DNA from 3 places in the Pelosinus fermentans DSM 17108 genome. Region 3 is predicted to be linked to each of the others. Evidence: riboswitches for the same ligand, from Rfam matches in the RefSeq annotation. Region 3 holds a riboswitch; each other region holds the start of a gene.
What was found. Region 3 has a riboswitch for S-adenosylmethionine ahead of FR7_RS24230 (hypothetical protein). Riboswitches for the same ligand answer to the same signal wherever they lie in the genome.

Region 1 (7,974 bases), 3.1 Mb from region 3:
AGGTCCCCAATCACAGGCGGTCCCTGCCAACCTGGCGGAGCATAGGTAATAATTAATTTTTTCAATTCTTCAATACCCTGATTATTCTTTACACTAGTAGGCAGCAAGGGAATACTAAACTCCTTACTCCACTTCATTACTAATTCCGCTGCTATCGTAATTTTATCAGTTTTGTTTATGACTCCAACAATAGGTATTTTCTTTACCTTAATACCTTCTATTAAAGCTTTTTCATACTGGGTTATGCCGCTTTCAGCTTCCAATACAATTATCACTAAATCCGCTTTATTTAATACGCTCATGGTGCGTTCTACTCGTAATGTACCAAGGCATCCGCTATCATCAATACCTGCAGTATCAATAATCATAACCGGACCAATTGGTAGAATCTCCATCGCTTTATATACGGGATCTGTTGTTGTCCCTGGAACATCTGATACTAAAGCAACTTTTTGGTTTGTCAGTGCATTGATTAAACTAGATTTGCCTGCATTACGCCTTCCTAAAATTGCAATGTGCAAACGTGATGCTTTTGGTGTTTCCTGCATGTTAATTCTCCTTTATTCGCAATATATTACTAATTCATATTGCATATCTTTATGTTTTACAAAAAGTGTCAAATTATGTTTCACGTGAAACATAATTTGACACTTTTTATTTTTATACTGCGAAGGTTCCTCGAGACTTACTAGGAGCCGGTGATTCATCACCACTTAAAACTTCAAGAATGCGTTCTAAATCTTCAGATGAAGAAAATTCGATTTCAATTTTGCTCTTGAATTTTCCTTCTTTAATTTTCACTTGTGTACCTAATATCATCTTAAGTCGATCTTCAGCTTCTGTCACAAAAAAATTTTTCTCTTCTACATTCTTCGGTTGTTGTTTTGCTGGTTTCTTTTTATCCGCTATTCGTTTGACTAATTCTTCTGCATCCCTTGCTGACAAATCATTTTCAATAATGATTTCCGCTGCTTCTAATTGAAGTTCGAGGGTTTCTAAGGCTAACAGGGGTCTGGACTGTCCCATGGATAATGTTCCACGTGAAACATAATCTTGTACCTTGGGATGTAAATTCAATAAACGCACCATATTCGCGATCACAGAACGACTGCGACCAATTTTTTTTGCAACTTCTTCTTGGGTTAAACGAAACTCATCCATTAAACGACGATAGGCAAGAGCTTCTTCAATGGCATTTAAATCTTCTCTTTGTATATTTTCAATTAAAGAGATTTCCGTCATTTCCCTATCTGTATAATCTTTAATAATAACAGGGATCTCTTTCAGACCTGCTTGCTGAGAAGCACGCAGTCGTCGCTCACCAGCTACTAATTCATAAATATTATTACTTTTTCGTACTACAAGGGGTTGCAATACGCCATATTGACTAATAGAAGATACTAATTCGAGCAATGCAGTTTCATCAAAGACCCGGCGTGGCTGAAATTTATTGGGAATAATTTCTGAAATGGATACATTCTTTATAAGAGACTCTGCATCCACTCCTTTTGAACTAGAAAACAAGGCATCCAATCCCCGGCCTAATCCTCTCTGAGAATTATTATTCATCATCAATCACCTCTTTAGCTAAATCTGTATACACTTCTGCCCCTTTAGATTTAGGATCATATCGAGTGATAGGCTGTCCATGGCTAGGTGCTTCACTAAGACGAACATTCCGGGGAATAATCGTTTGGTATACCTTATGTCGAAAATGATTTTTCACTTCATCTACGACTTGAATAGACAAGTTTGTCCTGGCGTCAAACATTGTCAGAACTACCCCTTCCAAAGACAATGCCGGATTTAGATTCTTCTGAACAAGGGTAATTGTATTCATCAGCTGGGATAACCCTTCCAATGCATAAAACTCACATTGAATTGGTACTAAGACGGAATTAGCGGCGGTTAATGAATTAATAGTCAATAACCCTAAAGAAGGAGGGCAGTCAATAATAACATAATCATAACTGTACTTCACTTTATCCAAAACCCTTTTTAGCTTCGTTTCTCGAGACATAATAGATACCAACTCGATTTCCGCTCCTGCCAGCTGAATCGTAGCGGGTAACAGCATTAGATTTTCAATTTTGGTTTGTAAAATAACGCCTTCAATCGGTACATCATTAACTAGCACATCATAAACAGACTGTTTCATCTTGGTTTTATCAAAACCAAAACCACTCGTAGAATTACCTTGTGGATCAAGATCCACTAATAATACTTTTTTCCCTAAATCAGCCAAACATGCACTTAAATTAACAGAAGTTGTTGTCTTTCCAACACCCCCTTTTTGGTTGGCAATTGCAATTACCTTCACCAAGTAGTTCACCCCATATTCTCATTCATTTTTTAAGAAAGACTAAGGCACATGCCAGGTCTTTAGAATCCAGGACAAGCCTTAGTCTTCTACTTACAAACTGTCCTCTCGATTCTAATTTCTATAAGCTAATTCATTCCACACTCTAGAGACTATCTCCTGCCAAAAATGGCAGATACCCTCCGTAAATATACCATTATTTAACCAATTTAATAATTATTTAAAAAACATTGACAATCATTCGATTTTATATTATCATGAATTCCAATTTAATAAATACTCTTATCTAGAGTGGTCGAGGGACTGGCCCTATGACACCCAGCAACCGGCAGCAATGCAAATGGTGCTAAATCCAGCAGAATTCACGTTCTGAAAGATAAGAGGAAAGAACGGATGATAAAACAGCCTCTTTCCTCAAAGGAAAGAGGCTGTTTTATTCATAGATTTTTATTCAAACTAATAAATTATAAATAATGTGAGGTTATTCATGAAACTTTCTGATCGATTTAATAAAGGAAAAACCCTTGTCTCTTTTGAAATTTTTCCGCCAAAACAAACCGTCACCTTAGAATCTATTTTTAAAACAACAGAGGGCTTACAAACCCTCAATCCTGATTTTACTAGTATTACCTATGGAGCCGGAGGCAGTGCTTCAGACCGCACCATTGAAACGGCAGATAAAATTAAAAATACGTATGGCGTCGAGGCCTTAGCTCATTTAACTTGCATCAACTCCCACAAAGATGATATTGATCTAATGTTAAATCAACTGCAAGCTCATAATATTGAAAATATATTAGCTATGCGAGGCGATTATCCAATAAATAAAAACAATGATAAAGGAAGAGAAAATACTTATCAATATGCAAAAGATTTAATCGCCCATATTAAATCCAATCATGATTTTTGCATTGCTGCCGCCGCTTATCCAGAAGGACACCCAGAATGTCCTGATTTGAATACAGATCTTCTTCACCTAAAAGAAAAGGTAAATAGCGGTACAGATTTTCTAATTACACAAATGTTTTTTGATAATGCCATTTTTTATGATTTTCTTGACCGAATTAAACAAGTGAATATCACAATCCCTGTCAGTGCCGGGATCATGCCATTGCTAAATAGCAAACAAGTAGGCAGGATTAAAGGATTGTGCGGTGCTTCTATTCCTAAACCCCTACAAAACATCATTGAAAAATATGAACATTCATCTTTAGATTTTGAAAAAGCAGGGATTGAATATGCTTGCAGCCAAATTACAGATTTGGTAGCAAATCAGGTAGATGGTATACATCTATATACAATGAACAAACTAGAACAATCCAAAACCATTATTCAACAAACAAATTTGCGTTAAATATTGCTTATACTTAAAATGTCTTGATACGGTTAAAGGAGGGATACTGTGCCAATTTACAATCCAACAATCCAAACGCTAGATATGAGTGAATTAAAACGTTATTCAGGTCTTACGAAATGTACTGAATTCCCCCAGCGCTTACTTGATCAAGCTTGTACAGAAGCACAGATCATCTCCCAACCAAAAGCAAGCTGGCAGATCTATGATTATGATGCCAGTACTTCTACAATTATGAGCCCTGAACCTTTATCACTTCCTCCAACCGTTATTAGTAAACACTTGGCGAACTCTTTAAAGGTTGCCGTTATTGCAGTTACCATAGGACCTGATTTAGAGAAGCTCGTAAGTGAATACTTCAGCAAAAACGAATATACCTTAGGCTTGTTATTAGATGCAGCAGGCACAACGGCTGTAGAACTGGCTGCCGATCAAGCTTGTGAGCTTATTAAGCAGGACGAAAATAAGCAAGGGTATACCACTCTATTCCGCTTTAGCCCAGGCTATGGACAATGGGATATTAGGGTTCAACCTCAAATCTTAACGTTAGCACATGGGGATGAAATTAATATAACAGCCACTTCGGCATGTATGCTTCTCCCCCGTAAATCCATTACAGCTGTGATTGGGTTAACACCAACTGTATCAAACCTCCCCCATAAAGAAACAATCGAAGGTTCTAAATGTGATCAATGCCAGCAAATAAATTGTCTATCTAGAAAGGATTGAAATTATGATTTATATTTTTGACGGTGCCATGGGAACGATGTTACAAAATGCAGGATTACCGCCGGGATATTGTCCCGAATTATGGAATCAAGAGCAGCCAGCCGTGATTACGGCTATACATAAAAGTTATATCGATAGCGGATCCGATATTATTGAAACAAATACCTTTGGAGCAAATCGGATAAAATTAACCCATTATGGCTTAGAAGAAAAGGTTGCTTTGCTTAATACTGCCGCTGTTCAGGCAGCCCGGGCTGCCTGTGGTCCTGATACTAAGATAGCAGGTTCTGTAGGTCCTACAGGTAAATTAATTGTTCCTTTAGGAGATTTATCCTTCGATGATGCGTACAACGTTTTTTTTGAGCAAATTTCTGCCTTAGATCAAGCTGGCGTAGATATGATTCTAATTGAAACGATTATTGATATTCAAGAAATGCGTGCAGCTTTACTTGCAGCAAAAGCTGCTTCTAAAAAACCTGTTATTTGTCAAATGTCCTTTGGTGCTGATGAAAGAACTGTAACTGGTACTGATCCCATAACGGCAACGATCATTTTAGAAGCAATGGGTGCTGATATCATTGGTGTAAATTGTTCCTTAGGTCCTGCACAATTACTGCCAATTGTAGAAAAAATAGCACAGACTACAAATTGTCCAATCAGTGTTCAAGCCAATGCAGGAATGCCCAGCCTAATCAATAAACAAACTGTTTTTCCCATGCAGCCTGAGGAAATGGGACTTTGGGCTAAAAAATTAGTTGCTGCAGGTGCCCGTTATGTTGGCGGCTGCTGCGGCACTACCCCCCAGCACATTAAATCTATATACCAAGCCGTAAAACATCTCGCCCTATCCGATTTACCCACGGTTCAATCAGCGAAAAAGTCTACCGCCTTAACCAGCCGCAGTAAAACCATTTACCTGGGCGCTGGTCATCCCACTGTCATTATTGGTGAACGGATTAATCCTACAGGCCGCAAACAATTAGCAGCCGATATTGCCGCGGGACAATTTATTTCCGTAAAAAAAGAAGCCTTGTCTCAAGTCCGTGCAGGTGCACACCTTCTAGATGTAAATATGGGGGTTCCAGGAATTGACCAGGCCAAGGCCATGCAGTATGCAATTCAAGAGTTATCAATGCTGGTAGATGTTCCTTTGGTAATTGATACAACCGATGTAAATGCGTTAGAAGCAGGCTTGAAGGCGTATCCTGGCAGGGCGTTGATTAACTCAGTAAGTGCAGAACCAGAACGCTTAAAGTCTTTTTTACCTCTGGCCAAAAAATATGGAGCTGCTATCCTTTGTTTACCGATTAGTCCAGCTGGAGTCCCTAAAACCGCACAAGATCGGTTAGTAGTAATACAAGAAATTATTCATAAAGCATTTGAAACGGGTCTCAAACCCGGGGATTTTGTACTAGATGCTCTCATCCTAACAGCCGCGGCAGATGCCAGGGCTGGTCTTGAAGCTCTTGCCACATTGAAATTGTATCGCCAGCATCTTGGTTACCCAACTACAATGGGTCTTAGTAATATTTCTTTTGGACTGCCCAGGCGAGATATTATTAATGCAACCTTTTGTGCAATGGCATTAGATGCCGGACTTGATGCGCCCATTCTAAATCCGTATGATCCTCTCATGCAGCAAACCTTAGCAGCTTCCGCTTTGCTTTTAGGAGATGATCCCAGCGGCAGATCCTACAGCGTAAATTATGCCCCTACTAGTCAATCCGAAGAAAGAGCTGCCCCTCTTACACCTAAAAACATTATTGAACAAATCCATCTTGCTATTGTATCTGGAGAAAAAGAAGCGGTTGTTCCTTTAGTAGAGCAGGCATTAAGAGAAGGACATAAATCCATTGATATTAGTGAGCAAGCATTAACAACGGCCATGAATAAAGTTGGTATCGCTTTTGGCAATGGACAATGTTTTCTCCCCCAAGTATTATTAGCTGCCGAAAGCATGCGCGCCGCCTTCCTTACAATAAAAAAAGAACTGCCGGCTCATGCAACAACAAGTTTAGGTACTATCATCTTAGCTACTGTCAAAGGTGATATTCATGACTTAGGAAAAAATATTGTAGCTGCCTTATTAGAAAATAACGGTTTTACCGTAATTGACTTAGGAAAAGATATTTCTCCTGAAAAGATTGTGGAAAAAGCGCTAGAGCATAAAGCTGATATTGTGGGTCTATGCGCCCTTATGACGACTACAATGCCGCAAATTGACCACACCATTGCAGCGTTAAAAGCTGCAGGATGTTCTGCTCAAACCATCGTCGGCGGAGCTGTGCTAACGCAGGAATATGCAAATCAAGCAAATGCAGATTCTTATGCAGCTAATGGTGTCGATGCTGTAACAATTGCCAAAGGTTTTATGGCTGATAAAGCACATTAACACATATGGCTATCCCATGATCGGTAAATTAACTTGTATGAAAGCATTTTTTTGCTAATTTCATATAAGTTAATTTTTTTATCACAAATGCAGGATTTATGACAAATTATATGGAATTTTATATAAAAATGTCAATTTTTATTTACGCTTTTATATACATTATTAAATGATAGGTGGTAAAAAGGAATGGATAAAGAGGGAATAATGAGTGAAGCAGCGATTGACGAACTACTAGCTGTTGCTAATAAAGAATTATTCGCTCCAGAGTCAGCTTCTGCTAACAGCGAAATTGACCAGCTATCAGCCAGTGAAGAAAATGTGTCTCAAGGAATACCTCCCACACAAAAAATATCTTTTTTAACACAGCTCTTGCAAGAGTCTCAAATAAAAAGAAAATTAGCTGCTGTTCTTTTGCTATTATGTGTCTGCATCCTGACAGGAGGATATGTCGGCTATCAAAAGGCACTGCAAACAATAGAGGCACCTCTTCCTCTCGATAAAATAATCCAGCAGGGAATTACTTTCGAAGGGAAAAATCTCATTACTTATGCAGGGCGTGGTGATAAACCAATTGTCCTCGCTTTTCTTGATGCAGGTATGGACATTAATACAACGCGAAACACTGATGGATGGACAGCTTTAACAGCGGCCTCTTTTTATAAAAAGCCCGAGATGGTTAAGCTGCTGCTGGAAAAGCAGGCACTTGTTGACATACAAGACAGATCTGGCAGGACTCCCTTATTATATGCTGCTGCGATGGGAACGGAGGAAATTACCACTCTGTTACTAGAGGCAGGAGCGAACCCTAATACCCAAGACAAAAACGGACGAACTGCACTTATGGAGGCCTACTCCAAACAAGAAGCAAAAATCGCCGAAATCCTTAAAAGTGCTGGTGCCGATCCTACACTTTCTACTATAGTGCGAAAAGAAGATATACCAGATGCTCCAGCATCTCAAGCTAAAAAAGTACCTCAAATCGCCTCTTCCACGATTCCCGATGAGGTTCGAATGACAGTCGGCAAAGCTGGCCTGATACCAATTGGTATGCCCTTGGAAGAGGTAAAGAAATTATATCCGGCTCTTACTATGAATGAAATGTATATTGATGGCAGCAAAAAAATCCTTGCAAATATCTTTTTAGAAAACAACAGTGATCCCTCCTTAGTATTAGAACTT
Region 2 (7,974 bases), 880 kb from region 3:
GTCAAGCCTGCGATTGCATTATGCCGGCAAGCTGGCATAAAGACCGTTATGATTACGGGGGATCATCGCAACACGGCTGTAGCGATTGCCAAAGAGCTGCAAATTTTTAAAGAAGACAAAAACCAGGCTCTGACTGGTAACGAACTTGATGAATTAGACGATACGGAGTTAACTAACATTATTAATCGTGTTACCGTCTATGCACGTGTATCTCCTGCACATAAATTACGTATTGTAAAAGCTTTAAAGCGGCAGGGGCATATCGTTGCAATGACTGGTGATGGTGTGAATGATGCACCGGCAATAAAAGAAGCGGACATTGGCATTGCAATGGGAACAGCTGGGACTGATGTTACAAAAGAAGCTGCTTCTATGGTGCTAGCCGATGATAATTTTGCAACGATTGTTGCTGCTGTGGAAGAGGGGCGTGGCATTTATGATAATATTCGTAAATTTATTCGCTATTTGCTATCATGTAATTTAGGTGAAGTCCTTACGATGTTTATTGCGACCATTGCAGGATTACCATTACCCTTATTGCCAGTACAAATTTTATGGGTTAATTTAGTGACAGATGGTTTGCCAGCCATGGCATTAGGTGTTGATCCTAATAATCATGACATTATGAATCGGCCGCCGAGAAATCCAAAAGAAAGTGTATTTTCTCGTGGACTCAGCCGTAAGATTATTACCCGAGGTTTACAAATTGGTCTGAGTACAGTATTTGTTTTTGCTATAGTGTACTTTTTAAAGAATGATTTAGCAGAAGCGAGAACGATGGCTTTTTGTACGTTGGTTTTCTCTCAAATGTTCCATGTTTTTGATTGTCGTTCAGAAGTTTATAATGTCTTTGAAATTGGGATATTTAAAAATCAATACTTGATAGTAGCAACCTTTTGTTCTCTTTTAATGCAGTTACTAGTTATTTATCATCCATTTATGCAAGAGATTTTTGCTACTGTTCCACTAGGGTTAGACGATTGGGTCGTTATCTTAGTTGTCTCAGGCTGGACCTTTATCATAAGTGCTGCAAGACATTTATTTTTCCGCAGACGTGTATCACGTTCTGTTTTGGGGCGGGTACATTAAATAATTTATTTAATTCATAATGAGGAGAATATAATATGAAGTTTAATTTTAGCAAATGGCATGGACTAGGTAATGATTTTGTAATTGTTAATGGACTTGAAGAAAAGATTGACAATTACAATGAAATGGCAATTCAGGTTTGTGATCGATATTTTGGAATCGGTGCTGATGGGCTAGTTGTTATTTTGCCTTCAGCAGTAGCGGATTTTCAAATGCGAATTTTTAATTCAGATGGCAGTGAGGCTGAAATGTGTGGCAATGTTACAAGATGCATTGCTCGATATGTTTTTGAATATGGTTTAACGAATAAGAAAAAAATTACACTAGAAACAAAAGCAGGTCTTATTAAGCCAGAATTAATCTTTATGGATGATGTGCTTAGCACTATACGGGTTGATATGGGAGAACCGCGTCTGAAACGTGGGGAATTACCTATGGTTGGTAATGAAGATGAACAGGTTGTTAATGAAGTTTTAGAAATAGATGGCACTGAACATAGGATCACTGGTGTATCAATGGGCAATCCTCATTGTATCCTTTTCGTTGACGATATTACTGGCATTAACCTAAGCGATATCGGCGCTAAAATTGAAACGCATGCTGCCTTTCCAAAGAAAACAAATGTAGAATTTGTGCAAGTATTAAATAAACAAAACTTACGTATGCGCGTTTGGGAAAGAGGAGCTGGTGTTACGATGGCTTGTGGTACAGGTGCCTGCGCTACCTTAGTTGCAGCCGTTTTAAATGGAAAAACAGACCGTCAGGCTACTGTTGAATTAGATGGGGGACAGTTGCTGATTGAATGGGGGTCAGATAATCATATTTATATGTCTGGTCCTGCAGTGGAAGTTTTCCGGGGAACATACTTATAAATCCAATCTGGTCAAGGTTTGTATAGAAAGTAAGAATCCAACTTCTCTGCATGTATGAAGTTGGATTTCTTTATCCACTTGTTGTTGTGATAAAGAGATTGTTATGATTTATCATTTGCAGTAAATAATATGCTTCATAAAGTGAGGTGCTTAAAATGAGATTTATTATTTTGACAATTATTTTCTTAGTACTATTCGTTACCCAAACATTAGCAATTTCTTCTATTAATTTAGATGTAATTAAAGAGGCGCAGGATCATGGCAAATTAAGGAGTAAAGATTCATTACAAGAGTTTTTGTTGCCATGGATCTCTTATGAAGAAAAAGCTGAAAAATTAAATGGCGTGACTGAGCGCTCCTATTTATATACTTCTTATTTGTTAATTGCTACAGATGCTAGGGAGAAAAGCTTAAATGGTCATGATATTGCCATACTAGACAGCGAAGAAGTATTAGAAAATTACTCAGGCTTATTGAGTTTTAGCACAGTTTTGTTTGGAGATAAAGAGGATTTTGCAAAAGATGCTAGTGTTATTGTCAAACAAAATAATAACGTCATTAAGGCATACCAAATGATAATACCGGCAGAGGGAGAAAAAGTGCATCTGGATAAAGGACAAACCACATTTAATGCTCAATGTTATTTTTATTTTTTTGAAAAAGATATTGTGCCTGACCTTCCTATAATATTATCGGTTAGAACGAATGATCAGAAAGAACATAATTTTTACTTTGACTTGGAGAAAATAAAATAGTCATATTAAAACCTTTATGTGTAGATATTCAATGAAAAAGGGATTTAAGAGAAGCATGGAGAAGTATTTATAAAAGAATTGGATAATTGTGATTTTATCGTTAATAATAAAATCCGTAAAGAGAGGAGCCATTTTACGTGATTAAAAGTATGACTGGTTTTGGTCGTGGAGAATTTCAGGATAATGAGCATCGACTCATTGTAGAAATTAAAGCAGTAAATCATCGTTATAATGAAATTGTTATCCGGATGCCGAAAAATCTGGGGCCACTTGAAGATAAAATCCGGCGTAGTGTATCAAACCTGCTAGCAAGAGGCCGGATTGATGTTTTTATAACGATGGATGAATATGGGCAAAAGAAAAAGGCTGTGCGAATTGACAAAGAGTTAGCAATAGCCTATAATAAGGCTTTAAAAGATTTAGGGGATTTATTTTCTATAGCAGTAAATGATAATATTCAGCAGATTGCTAAATTTCCAGATGTGATTAAGGTTGAAGAAGTAACGGAAGATGTTTTAATCTTGTGGCCGAAGCTAACCCAGGCAGTTGATATGGCACTTACTAATCTCATGAGTATGCGTTTAGCGGAAGGGCGAAACATTCAGCAGGACTTAGTCTTGCGTATTACGGATATTGAATCATATATTACTGCCGTAGAAAAACGTGCACCCCAGGTTTTGGTTGAATATAAAGAGAAAATACTGAGTCGCATGCGAGAATTGCTGGCTACAATCGGTGAAGAACCTGATGCTGGTCGCCTACTACAAGAAACGGCTATATTTGCGGATCGTACCAGTATTACAGAAGAGTTAGTGCGCTTAAAAAGTCATTTAACGCAGTTTCGGGCTGCATTGAATGCCGATGATGCAGTTGGCAGAAAATTAGATTTTATTGTGCAGGAAATTAACCGTGAAACCAATACAATTGCCTCTAAAGCCAATGATTTTAATGTTGCTAATATCATAGTCGAAATTAAAAGTGAAATTGAGAAGGTCAGAGAGCAAATTCAAAACATAGAGTAATATAAGATATATTGGGATACAAACGTAAGGGGGATTTTTTGTGGAAATTAAACTTATTAATATTGGGTTTGGTAACATTGTGTCTGCTAATCGAATTATTTCGATTGTGAGTCCTGAATCTGCACCCATTAAAAGGATTATCCAAGAGGCCCGTGATCGGGGGATGTTGATTGATGCAACTTATGGACGCCGTACCCGAGCCGTGATCATAACCGATAGTGATCATGTTATTTTATCCGCTGTGCAACCAGAAACGGTAGCGCATCGTCTTGCCAGTAAAGAAACGAGTGAAGACACTGCAGAATAGCAGAAAATGAAAGGAGTCGCAGTTGTGGCAAAAGAAGGAATTTTACTTGTGTTATCTGGTCCGTCGGGAGCAGGTAAGGGGACAATTTGTCAAGAATTGCTGCGTACTTATCCTGGGTTGCATTATTCTATATCGGCTACTACACGCAAAGCCCGTGTTGGAGAAGAACATGGAGTTAACTACTGGTTTGTATCTCATGACGAGTTTCAGAATATGATTCAAGATGATGAACTATTAGAGTGGGCTGAGGTTTATGGGAACTTTTATGGAACACCCTGTCGCCAAGTAAAACAATTACTAAATGATGGCAAGGATGTTGTTTTAGAAATTGATGCACAGGGAGCTACGCAGATTAAAAGAAAATTTCCGCAAGGTGTATTTGTCTATATAGCACCGCCATCTTTAGATGAATTGGCTAATCGCATACATAAACGAGGGACAGATAGCTTAGATGCAATCAAAAATAGGTTAAGTTGTGCTAATAATGAATTGTCATATGTACATAATTATAATTATGTAGTAGTCAATGATAAGGTCCAAGTAGCAACGAATAAAGTGGCTGCCATTATTACAGCGGAAAAGTGTCAAGTAGTACGAAACTGTAATATAGTAAAAGAAATTTTAACAAATATCAAATAAATAAAAATTAGGGGGACTACTATGATATATCCATCATTAGATGTATTAGTTACTAAAGTTGATAGTAAATACACTTTAGTAGTACTTGCGGCAAAACGGGCTCGTGAGATTATGGACGGGGCGACTTCTTTAGTTGAGAGTAAATCCAATAAGCAGGTGACGATCGCTTTAGAAGAAGTTGCACAAGATAAAATTTCCTATGAACGGACCAAAAGTGGTATAAAATAGGAGGTTTCCATGTTGAAAGGAAAAAATATTGTAGTTGGTGTTGCTGGCGGCATTGCTGCTTATAAAATAGTAGATCTTGTAAGTCAATTAAAAAAGCAAGGTGCCAATATATATGTTATCATGACTCAGTCAGCGGCTAACTTTGTTACGCCGTTGACTTTTCGTGAAATAAGTGGACAGCCAGTTGTTGTTGATATGTGGGCTGAAACTACCAACTGGAATGTTGAGCACATTGCCTTAGCAAGTAGAGCGGATTTATTTTTATTAGCGCCTGCTACAGGCAATGTGATTGGTAAAATAGCAAATGGTATTGCTGATGATATGTTAACAACTACGGTAATGGCAACAACGGCTCCGGTTTTATTTGTTCCGGCTATGAATACCAATATGTATTTAAATCCGATCGTTCAAAAAAATATCAGTAGTTTAATAGAGTTAGGATATCATTTTATGATACCAGAGAGCGGGATGCTAGCATGTGGTGTAGAGGGAATAGGACGCTTACCTGATTCTAAAACAATTTTAGAGAAAGTTCATCAGTTGATAGTTGTTCAAAATGATTTTCGAGGAAAGAAAATCTTGATTACGGCTGGCGGCACGAAAGAAGCGATTGATCCTGTAAGATATATTGGCAATCGCTCTAGCGGGAAGATGGGATATGCTTTAGCAAGTGCTGCTGCTGCAAGAGGAGCAACTGTTACGTTAATATCAGGACCTACCAATTTAAAAGCTGCCTGCGGAATTAAAGTCGAATATGTAGAAGCCGCATCAGATATGAGGGCGGCTGTATTGGCGCATTATAATGAGAGTGACATTGTAATCAAAGCTGCTGCTGTAGCCGATTATCGTCCACAAAGTACTGCAGAACACAAAATTAAGAAGACTGGCGATACATTACAGCTTGTCTTAGAAAGAAACCCTGATATATTATTAGAACTTGGTCAGTTGAAAAAACAGCAGATGCTAATTGGCTTTGCTGCGGAAACTCAGCAGCTGGTTCTTCATGCGCAGGAGAAACTAGCTAAAAAAAATCTGGATATGATTATTGCTAATGATGTATCTGTTCCAGGCGTTGGGTTTAATGCAGATCACAATATAGCGAAAGTGTTATACCGTGATGGGCGGATTGAAGAGTTATCCAAAATGTCCAAAGAACACATGGCAAACATTATTTTGGATAAAATTCTCGCAGAATGTCGAAAATAGGTTGATTTTTTCATTATTTTACATTAGTATTTAATTTGATACAATTTTATATGATATGCTCATCAAGAGTTGGTGGAGGGATTGGCCCAATGAAACCGCGGCAACCATTTGGAAATCCAAAACGGTGCCAATTCCTGCGGAATAATCCGCAAGATGGGAGAGTGTAACACCCTCCCTATGGGTGTTTTTTATTGTTTATTAAAAATGGGGGTATGATTTGTGAAAAAAAAGAGAGTTTTATTTACATCAGAATCAGTTACTGAAGGTCATCCAGATAAAATAGCAGATCAAATTTCAGATAGTGTATTAGATGCAATCATGGCAAAAGATCCAATGGGACGTGTAGCTTGTGAAACGCTTATTACGACAGGGCAAGTACATGTAGTTGGTGAAATCACTACAAGTTGTTATGTGGATATTCCAAAAATTGTACGGGACACGGTGAAAGAAATTGGCTATACTCGTGCAAAGTATGGTTTTGATGGAGATACATGCGGTGTGCTGGTTTCCATTGGAGAACAATCAGCTGATATTGCTTTAGGCGTTGATAAGTCTTTAGAGGCTAAACGAGGTCAAATGGACGAAATTGAATCCATTGGGGCTGGTGACCAAGGAATGATGTTTGGTTATGCTACCAATGAAACTCCTGAATACATGCCATTGACAATTGCTCTGGCTCATAAATTGGCTCGGCGTTTAGCAGAGGTGCGCAAAAATGAGGAAGTAAGTTATCTGCGTCCTGATGGTAAAACTCAAGTTACAGTAGAATACGAAGACGGTAAACCTCTTCGTGTTGATACCATTGTTATATCAACTCAGCATGGTCCTGAAGTTGAACTGGCAACCATTGAAAAAGATCTGATTGAGAAAGTAATTGCTCCGATTGTTCCAGCAGAATTATTAGATGAGAAAACCAAATACTATATCAATCCGACAGGTCGTTTTGTAATCGGTGGACCACAAGGTGATGCTGGTTTGACTGGTCGCAAAATAATTGTTGATACCTATGGCGGAATGGCTCGTCATGGTGGTGGTGCCTTCTCTGGTAAAGATTGTACCAAAGTTGACCGCTCTGCCGCTTATGCTGCACGTTATGTAGCTAAAAATGTTGTTGCAGCAGGATTGGCAGATAAATGTGAAATTCAGCTAGCCTATGCGATTGGTATGGCTCATCCAGTATCGATTATGGTAGAAACTTTTGGGACTGCTAAGGTGGATGAAGATGTAATTGCTGAGCTTATTAAAAAACATTTCGATTTGCGTCCGGCTGGTATTATTAAAGCGTTAGATTTACGTCGCCCTATCTACCGCCAAACAGCAGCTTACGGGCATTTTGGTCGTACGGATGTGGATTTACCATGGGAAAGGACCGATAAAGCAGAAACCCTTCGTAAAGAGGCTAATCTATAATTGGGATGTTAGCTGTTTTAGCAGGATTTTTCTGAATTTCATGGGAATTGTATATGCTATAGCCAAAAAAGAGGGAACAATGAGCTTCCCTCTTTTTAATTTTATGATAATTATGAAGGTAAAAATGCAGTTATATGCTATAAAATCGTGTTAAGATATAAATAGGCAAGCTGAATCCTCTAAAAGAAATACCTTTAAAAGACTATTAATAGCGAATGGTGGTAAATATGCAACGTATTGCTCAAGTCTTAATAAACATTACAACTAAAAATATTAATAAAGCTTTTTCTTATAGCATCCCTGATCATTTGGATTATGTTGATGCAGGGTGGCGTGTTTTAGTACCTTTTGGTAATCGTAAATTAGAAGGTTTTGTTATTGATATTATAATAGAGGAAGACTCGAATCGTATTGAGTTAAAGCCAATTATCGATATACTAGATAAT
Region 3 (7,974 bases):
CGCAAAAGCTTACTTTATATCATGTAGATTTAGTGGTATTAGCAGGATTCATGCGTATTTTAAGTGCGTACTTCGTTAATCTTTTCTCAGGCAGTATTATGAATATTCATCCATCATTATTGCCTGCCTTTCCTGGGCTGGATGCTCACGAACAAGCGATTGCCTATGGAGCAAAAGTTTCTGGCTGCACTATACATTTCGTAGATGAAGGTATGGACACAGGACCGATTATCATGCAGCAGGCTGTATCCATACTTGCTGATGATACGGTAGAGACCTTGAGTGAACGCATTTTGGCAGTAGAGCATGAATTATACCCTCAAGCAATTCGTCTGTATTGTGAACAGCGCCTTTGTATCGAAGGCCGGAATGTAAAAATTATATAGCTACAAGTGAGGAGTAAAAATGAATATCAAGCGTGCCCTTATTAGCGTTTCAGATAAAACAGGTATTGTTGAATTTGCCCAGCAATTACATCAGTATGGTGTGGAAATTATCTCTACTGGTGGTACGATGAAAACATTGCGGGAAGCAGGAATTCCTGTCAAATATGTGAGTGATATTACTGGCTTTCCGGAAATTATGGATGGTCGCGTAAAAACATTAAATCCTTATATTCATGGTGGAATATTAGCCGTTCGTGATAATAAGGCTCATGTAGAAGCCATGGAGAAACATCACATTTCAGCTATTGATATGGTAGTTGTCAATTTATATCCTTTTCGCCAAACGATAGAACGTCCGAATGTGCTGCTGGAGGATGCTGTAGAAAATATTGATATTGGCGGTCCGGCTATGATTCGTGCAGCATCTAAGAATTTTCAATATGTAACAGTGGTAGTGAATCCAGCACGATATGGTGATATTTTAAAGCAGTTGGCGCAAGACAATGATATTTTACCTGCCTATCGCATGGCATTAGCAAAAGAGGCTTTTCATCATACTGCCGAATATGATGCTTGCATTGCAACTTACTTGGCAGGGCAGCTGGGAGAGGGAGCTTTTCCAGAAACCGTGCATGTAGTCTATGAAAAAGTACAGCCGTTGCGTTACGGAGAAAATCCTCAGCAGCAGGCAGCCTTTTATCGGGAGAAACATGTTACTGCTGTAGGCGTTGCAAATGCACAGCAACTGCATGGCAAGGAATTGTCGTTTAATAATATTGTTGATATAGAATCTGCTTATAACATTGTCGCTGAATTTGAAAAACCGGCAGCTACGATTATAAAACACACCAATCCATGTGGTACGGGAGTAGGTGTTGATTTGGCAGAAGCCTATGCAAAAGCCTACCAGGCTGATCCCGTATCTGCTTTCGGTGGAATTATTGGCTTAAACCGGGATGTAGATGTGGCAACAGCTGTACAAATCAGTAAATTATTTGCTGAAGCAGTTATTGCTCCAGGTTATACCAAAGATGCATTGGATTTGTTAACGAAAAAACAGAATCTTCGTCTTCTCGTGGCTGAAAGGCTGCAGGCGGGCAGTAAACAAGTGGATATAAAAACAGTTTCAGGTGGTATGTTAGTGCAGGATAAAGACACAGCGGTTGAGAGTTGTCACGATATGAAAGTTGTTACGAAAGTTCAGCCAAGCACAAACGAGTGGGAACAGCTGCTGCTTGCTTGGAAAGTGGTAAAGCATGTGAAATCCAATGCCATTGTAATTGCTAACGAGAATCAGACATTAGGTGTTGGCGCAGGACAAATGAATCGTGTAGGAGCTGCTGCCATTGCCTTAGTACAAGCTGGTGCTAAAGCTTTCGGTGCAGTAATGGCTTCCGATGCATTTCTACCTTTCCGTGATACGGTGGATACTGCAGCAAAAGCAGGAATCAAAGTCATTATTCAGCCTGGCGGTTCTGTGCGTGATCAAGAATCCATTGAAGCTGCTGATGAACATGGAATTGCTATGGTATTTACAGGAACAAGACATTTTAAGCATTAAGTATATCAATTTATGGGGCAGTTGCCAAACAGCCCATTGGAAGGGAGATTAGCCATGAATCTATTGGTCATTGGTGGCGGCGGACGTGAGCATGCATTAGTGTCTAAATTAAAAGAGAATAAAGATGTAGAAAAAATATTCTGTATCCCTGGCAATCCAGGGATTGCAAAAATCGCCGAGTGCGTAGAACTTGATATCATGGATAATGCTGCCCTTGTGGTTTTTGCCAAAGAGCAAAAGGTTACACTTACTGTAGTAGGTCCTGAAATTCCTTTATCAAATGGTATCGTAGATGTTTTTCAGGCAAATGGTCTTGCCTGTTTTGGTCCTACCCAGGCTGCTGCCCAGATTGAAAGTTCAAAAACCTTTGCTAAGAATTTAATGAAGAAGTATGATATTCCTACGGCTAAATTTGCCGTATTTACTCAGGCTGATATGGCAAAGGCATACATAAACGCTCAAGGAGCGCCTGTAGTTGTAAAGGCCGATGGATTGGCAGCTGGTAAAGGTGTTGTGGTAGCAATGACCATTGATGAAGCTCTAGCAGCGGTTGACATGATGCTGTGTGACGGAGCCTTTGGTCAGGCAGGCAGGCAGGTGGTCATAGAGGAATTTTTAGTGGGTGAGGAAGCTTCTATATTAGCTTTTACTGATGGAAAGACGATCATCCCGATGGTGGCAGCTCAAGATCATAAGCGAGTCTTTGATCATGATCAGGGACCTAATACGGGGGGATGGGCGCTTATGCACCTGCTCCGATTATTACCCCAGCGATCAGTGCCCAGGTTCTGAAAGAAATTTTGCAGCCTACAATTGCTGCCATGGAAAGTGAAGGATGTTTCTATTGTGGATGCTTATATTTAGGGCTGATTATGACTGAAGATGGTCCTAAAGTCATTGAATTTAATGCCCGATTTGGTGATCCTGAAACCCAGGTTGTACTACCTTTGCTAGATAGCGATTTAGTGACGATTATGAAAGCTTGCATAGCTGGTACATTGGCAGATACTTCTGTTAATTGGAAGAATGAGGCTGCTGTATGTGTAGTGTTAGCAGCAGGAGGGTACCCTGGAGAATATGCTAAGGGTGACATCATTAGCGGTATCGACAAAGCGGAAGAACAAGGTGCTTATGTATTTCATGCTGGCACCGCTAGCCGCGACGGACAGGTACTGACGAGTGGTGGGCGTGTACTTGGTGTAACAGCTACAGATTCGACCATTAAACAAGCAGTAGATAAGGCGTATCAGGCAATTGGATCTATAAAATTTAAAGGAATGCATTATCGAAAAGACATTGCATACCGGGCAATTAAAAAGTAACGAATTGCAAAGGTCACGAAGAGATAAAAAGAACAGAGCGGAGTATGATTCATTTCTTATGTTAGTACGTCTATGCTGATATATGAAAAAAACAAACTGACGCCAGAGAAAAAGATTGCTAACTGTGTTATTTCATGATATATTTATAAATAATTTAATACGAAAACTCTTATCAAGAGTGGTCGAGGGACTGGCCCGATGACACCCGGCAACCGGCAGCAATGCAGAGGTGCTAATTCCAGCAGGATTTATCCTGACAGATGAGAGAGGACTAAAATGTTATTTGAGTCCCCTTTCAGATGAAATGGGAGATTTAAATAACATTTTTTTGCATTATAAGGGAGGAATTCAAATGGCACAGAGCAATCATCTTGCAGTTGCTGCAGTTGAAGATAGAAAAGAAATAGTAATACCACCATCAAGGAAAATAAAAGTAGTTCCTCAGGGAAATGAAGAAATTATTATTACTATAAGAAACGGTGTTGTGGTTAAATTTGTACAGAATATTTACTATCCTTCCTTGGAAGGTGTCGATGGGGATGGAATATAAGGTATCAAATTTTATTGGCAGGAAGGAAAGTGCCGTGGTATATAGAAGTAAATAAAAGATATATGAATTTTCTTATAAACTGGCGCACAAAGGAGAATCACAGTGGGAAATAGTACTGAAAAAATGGAGAAACTGAATCATTTATTAACTGAACTGGGGAGTATTGTCGTAGCTTTTTCTGGAGGCGTGGATAGCAGTTTCTTAGCAGCAGCAGCAGTAAGAGCTGTTGGTGAAAAGGCGATAGCTATTACTGCTTATTCTGAGACATTGCCGGAAAGTGAAAAAAAAGAAGCAATTGAAATTGCGAAAGAAATTGGTATTAAACACATACTTTTAAATATTAGCGAATTAAATAGCCCGGATTTTGTCGAGAATAACAATCAACGCTGTTATTACTGTAAACAAGAACGATTTTCAGTATTAGTTGAATGGGCAAAAGAAAATAATTATAATTGGGTATTGGATGGATCGAATGTCGACGACTTATCCGATTATCGTCCTGGGATTAAAGCGGTGGAAGAACTAGACCATGTAAGGAGCCCTTTAGTCGAAGCTGGCTTAACAAAAAAAGATATTCGAGAAATATCTAAGGAATGGAACTTGCAGACTTGGAATAAATTAAGTGCTGCCTGCCTTTCCTCAAGGGTGGTTTATGGACTTTCGATTACGGCAGAGAGGCTTAGTCAAATCGAAAAAGCTGAAGAATTAGTAAAAAAGTTTTGTCCAGGGCAAGTTCGAGTACGTCACCATGGAGATATTGCCCGTATTGAAGTGTCACCAGAAAATATTGGAATGATTACGGTTCCAGAGGTAGCAGCGCAAATTGAGCAAGGACTTAAAAAAATTGGCTTTACATATGTCGCTGTTGATTTATCTGGATATCGAAGTGGCAGTATGAATGAAGTTTTAGTTTAATAGTAAGATATATGATTCTAATATATTGATGATAGGCAGGAGAAAATTTCCTGTCTATTTTTTATTACTTTTTAAAAACAGATTTAAACAGTAACACTATGAGTTCCTTACTCATACAGTATAGTAAGAATTAAATTAAATAGTATTACCGCATAGGGGGGTATATAGTGTATGAGCATTTTTACAGAATTACGGAATCAATCACTCGTTAGAGAACTAGAACGGGAATTAAATACCGATATAGTGTTATTTGGTTTTGATGGATTCGCATATTTTGGTAATCTACAGGCCGTAGAAGATTGTCGTATTGCCATTCTTTCTCCAGGAATAGAAGCCGATTGCAATGCGGTGGAAATTCTTACTCCAGGGGGAGAAATCTTACATGTGGATTTCACGCGGGTAGATTTGTGGAACATAGTTGCTAAAGGGACCGCTATCGTAGATGATCCTTTTGAAAATTTAAACACAGAGGCATCTCGAATTGATTCCGAAGAAGCAACAGAGCGCACGGAAAGTCGCCATTTAGTTAAAGTATTATGCCGTATGGTCGGTGATGGGGTTGTAATAACAACTCTTGGTGGATTTGCTATTGAAGGTACGCTCATTGCCATCGATGATTGCTTGGCAATTATTTCTAACTCACAGATTTTTGCTCAGGGCAGTAATGATCCGATTTCAGATTCAAGGATTCGATCTGCAGTAGTTAATCTTGAAGCTTTGACCTCTGTTTCTGGAGATCGATGTTGTTGAATTCATAATGCTTAATTGTCAAAGACTCGGTATGCATTTGTACCGGGTCTTTTTTAGTTAGCAGTACGTTGAGAGAAGGTAGAGGATATGCTTATTGCGATGAAGCATTTTGGGAGCGTGGGAATAGGAGTCACTGCGCCTCAACTATTTCGTGCTAATGATAGAAAGTTTTATGTTGTTAAGTTACAGAACAATCGACTGGGGCCTAAAGTATTGGTAAATGAATTTTTAGCGGCAAAGCTGGGAGAAATGCTAGGTTTATGTTTTCCAGTAAGTTCGAGTATTGAAATTGAGGAAGACATTATCTGGCAAAGTCCAAAGCTTCAAGCAGCGGGTACACCTATAGGGCAGCATTTTGCCTCACAGTATCTGAATCATACAGAATATGTGGGAAAGGACAATTTGCATAACGCTGTTAACATTACTGAAATGGCGGGTATCTTATTATTTGATTCTATGTTTCACAATGGAGATCGTACTAATAATAGAAAAAATCTTTTATTGCACAAGGAAAAATCAGGATACAAAATATATGCGATTGATAATTCACATTTATTTCGAACTACCAGATGGACGATTGCTCTTCTTAATCGTATCAGTAGAATTATCCAACCATATTATCGTTATTCCTATGCCTTATTGCTTAACGATTGGCTTTCACCGTCGCATTTTTCCCCCTATGTGAGAAAAGTAAAGGAAATGAGCTATGAATCCATTTGTGAAATCGTTGCTCAAATTCCAGAAGAATGGCTGCCAGATGATAGTGAACGGCAAGCATTGATCAATTATGTGATCTTACGCCGGGATATGGTAAAGAATATTGAACAAGCATTGTATAAACAAATTCCTAAGTCAAGAGGTGGATCGAAAGAGTAGTATAGTATTATTTTTGCGAAGATTTTTCTTGAGAATTTAAATTTTCTTTGATGAGAAGTGCATTTTGAGTCATTTTTTCGAGAAGTATATATGTCATTTGTATTTCTTCCGGTGTAAAGCCTCGTGTGAGAGACGTAGTCCATTGTGTTAGCGTGGATTCAAGAATCGGTTGAAATGATCGGCCTTTTTCGGTTAGATATACTTGGTTGGCGCGGCGATCGAGTCTATCAACATGCCGTTCAATATATCCTAGTGATTCTAATTTCATAATCGCGCGAGCAATGGTTGTTTTGTCAATTGCTACATGCTTGCTGATTGTATCTTGCGTAACTCCTTCCTGCTGATAAAGGAAAGTGAGGCAAGCGTAATATCCATTACCGCTTCCTAGACTGTAAGTTCCTAAATGATGATCAAAAAAAGATTGTCCAATTCTATATAAACCAGAGATCCATTTTCCAATGTAGGGTATTTTCTGCATGCTGCTCCTCCTTAAGACAATTATACTATATATAATAGCGACATTAGGAATGAGAGAGCAACTATAATTTGAAATTTCTTTGTAGAAATGATGCATAAAAACAATTTAGATTGTTACTTTATCAGTAATGGAAATATATATACTGTTTATTTATTTCAAAGATAGTAAAGCATAAGCATCAATTTACTGTAGAAATTTAACTATGAAATTTTTAAAAAATAGATTGAAAATTAAGTTTATTTGTAATATAATAAGCTTAATTCAAGAAAGGAGGATAAAAAGTAAAAAGTACGAAGGAAGAAATATGAGATTGGAATGGGGTGGTTCGATTACAGCAGTTAATGAAGGGTGAGCCACAATTATATATATAGTCAGTTACGATAATACGAATGAGTACAACTAGTGTTGTACTGGGAACAGAGCAGCGCTATATTGCTCTTCCCATTACGATAATAATGTAACGACGATAAGAAGAGGAAGCTTTCTGCTTCCTCTTTTTCATTTATGCATGTTGGCTTTCTTCTTGTTCTTTTTTAATAATAGTATCGAGAGCTGCGGCGGCTTTTGCAATTACATCTCTGCATTTGATATCTTCCCTGCGATAACGATTTTTTAAGGGATTACAGTCAATATCACCCATTTGTTCCCGATAGGTGTCAAATAATTCTTGTGTTAAGATTTTAATTTTGTCACTTTCGTGGGCCCTGTCTTTAACAAACAGGATACCTAATACCATAATAGCAGCTGTCAGAGCTCCGCATACACTGCCAATGGCCATCCCTCCGCCAAAGCCTGATGCAATTCGCAAAGCCTCGGGAGTCAAACCTAATTGATACACTTCATTAGCACCATATAGTATTTTTTCGGCACAGTTAAGATCTTCTGGTTCTCCATAACCTTGTTCAATCAAAGTACTCAACATAATCCATTTCCCTCCAGTGCTCCATCCCAGTCATATTTTTAGATGGACTAAGATTTTCTTTATAATATAGAAAAGATACTTATATTATAAAGAAAATCTTTCCAAAGAGCCAAGACATTTCTTTTTTTTATGGTAACATTATGAAAACAGTAAATATTGATGTGAGTGGATTTAACAGCAGATTCATTTTTTCTACTCACTATTCCTTCATTTA

Region 1: it holds a riboswitch for S-adenosylmethionine, as region 3 does, so the genes downstream of both, metF (methylenetetrahydrofolate reductase [NAD(P)H]) here and FR7_RS24230 (hypothetical protein) in region 3, are expected to answer to the same signal.
Region 2: it holds a riboswitch for S-adenosylmethionine, as region 3 does, so the genes downstream of both, metK (methionine adenosyltransferase) here and FR7_RS24230 (hypothetical protein) in region 3, are expected to answer to the same signal.

What each region holds. Positions count from the first base shown of each region.
Region 1 covers NZ_AKVN02000001.1:146,267-154,240, forward strand. Annotated here, with positions in the region: gene hydF ([FeFe] hydrogenase H-cluster maturation GTPase HydF) at 1-548, opposite strand, end outside; gene FR7_RS00700 (ParB/RepB/Spo0J family partition protein) at 661-1,572, opposite strand; gene FR7_RS00705 (ParA family protein) at 1,562-2,332, opposite strand; SAM riboswitch class I at 2,600-2,703, shown strand; gene metF (methylenetetrahydrofolate reductase [NAD(P)H]) at 2,808-3,674, shown strand; gene FR7_RS00715 (hypothetical protein) at 3,723-4,403, shown strand; gene FR7_RS00720 (homocysteine S-methyltransferase family protein) at 4,408-6,795, shown strand; gene FR7_RS00725 (ankyrin repeat domain-containing protein) at 6,982-7,974, shown strand, end outside.
Region 2 covers NZ_AKVN02000001.1:2,370,733-2,378,706, forward strand. Annotated here, with positions in the region: gene FR7_RS10785 (calcium-transporting P-type ATPase, PMR1-type) at 1-1,089, shown strand, start outside; gene dapF (diaminopimelate epimerase) at 1,125-1,961, shown strand; gene FR7_RS10795 (hypothetical protein) at 2,117-2,716, shown strand; gene FR7_RS10800 (YicC/YloC family endoribonuclease) at 2,854-3,738, shown strand; gene remA (extracellular matrix/biofilm regulator RemA) at 3,779-4,045, shown strand; gene gmk (guanylate kinase) at 4,070-4,684, shown strand; gene rpoZ (DNA-directed RNA polymerase subunit omega) at 4,706-4,912, shown strand; gene coaBC (bifunctional phosphopantothenoylcysteine decarboxylase/phosphopantothenate--cysteine ligase CoaBC) at 4,922-6,118, shown strand; SAM riboswitch class I at 6,175-6,278, shown strand; gene metK (methionine adenosyltransferase) at 6,338-7,528, shown strand; gene priA (primosomal protein N') at 7,756-7,974, shown strand, end outside.
Region 3 covers NZ_AKVN02000001.1:3,254,316-3,262,289, reverse strand. Annotated here, with positions in the region: gene purN (phosphoribosylglycinamide formyltransferase) at 1-386, shown strand, start outside; gene purH (bifunctional phosphoribosylaminoimidazolecarboxamide formyltransferase/IMP cyclohydrolase) at 406-1,947, shown strand; partial or broken gene purD (phosphoribosylamine--glycine ligase) at 2,002-3,269, shown strand; SAM riboswitch class I at 3,436-3,536, shown strand; gene FR7_RS24230 (hypothetical protein) at 3,499-3,819, shown strand; gene larE (ATP-dependent sacrificial sulfur transferase LarE) at 3,922-4,734, shown strand; gene FR7_RS15040 (hypothetical protein) at 4,906-5,484, shown strand; gene FR7_RS15035 (HipA family kinase) at 5,572-6,360, shown strand; gene FR7_RS15030 (MarR family winged helix-turn-helix transcriptional regulator) at 6,368-6,838, opposite strand; gene FR7_RS15025 (C-GCAxxG-C-C family (seleno)protein) at 7,341-7,760, opposite strand.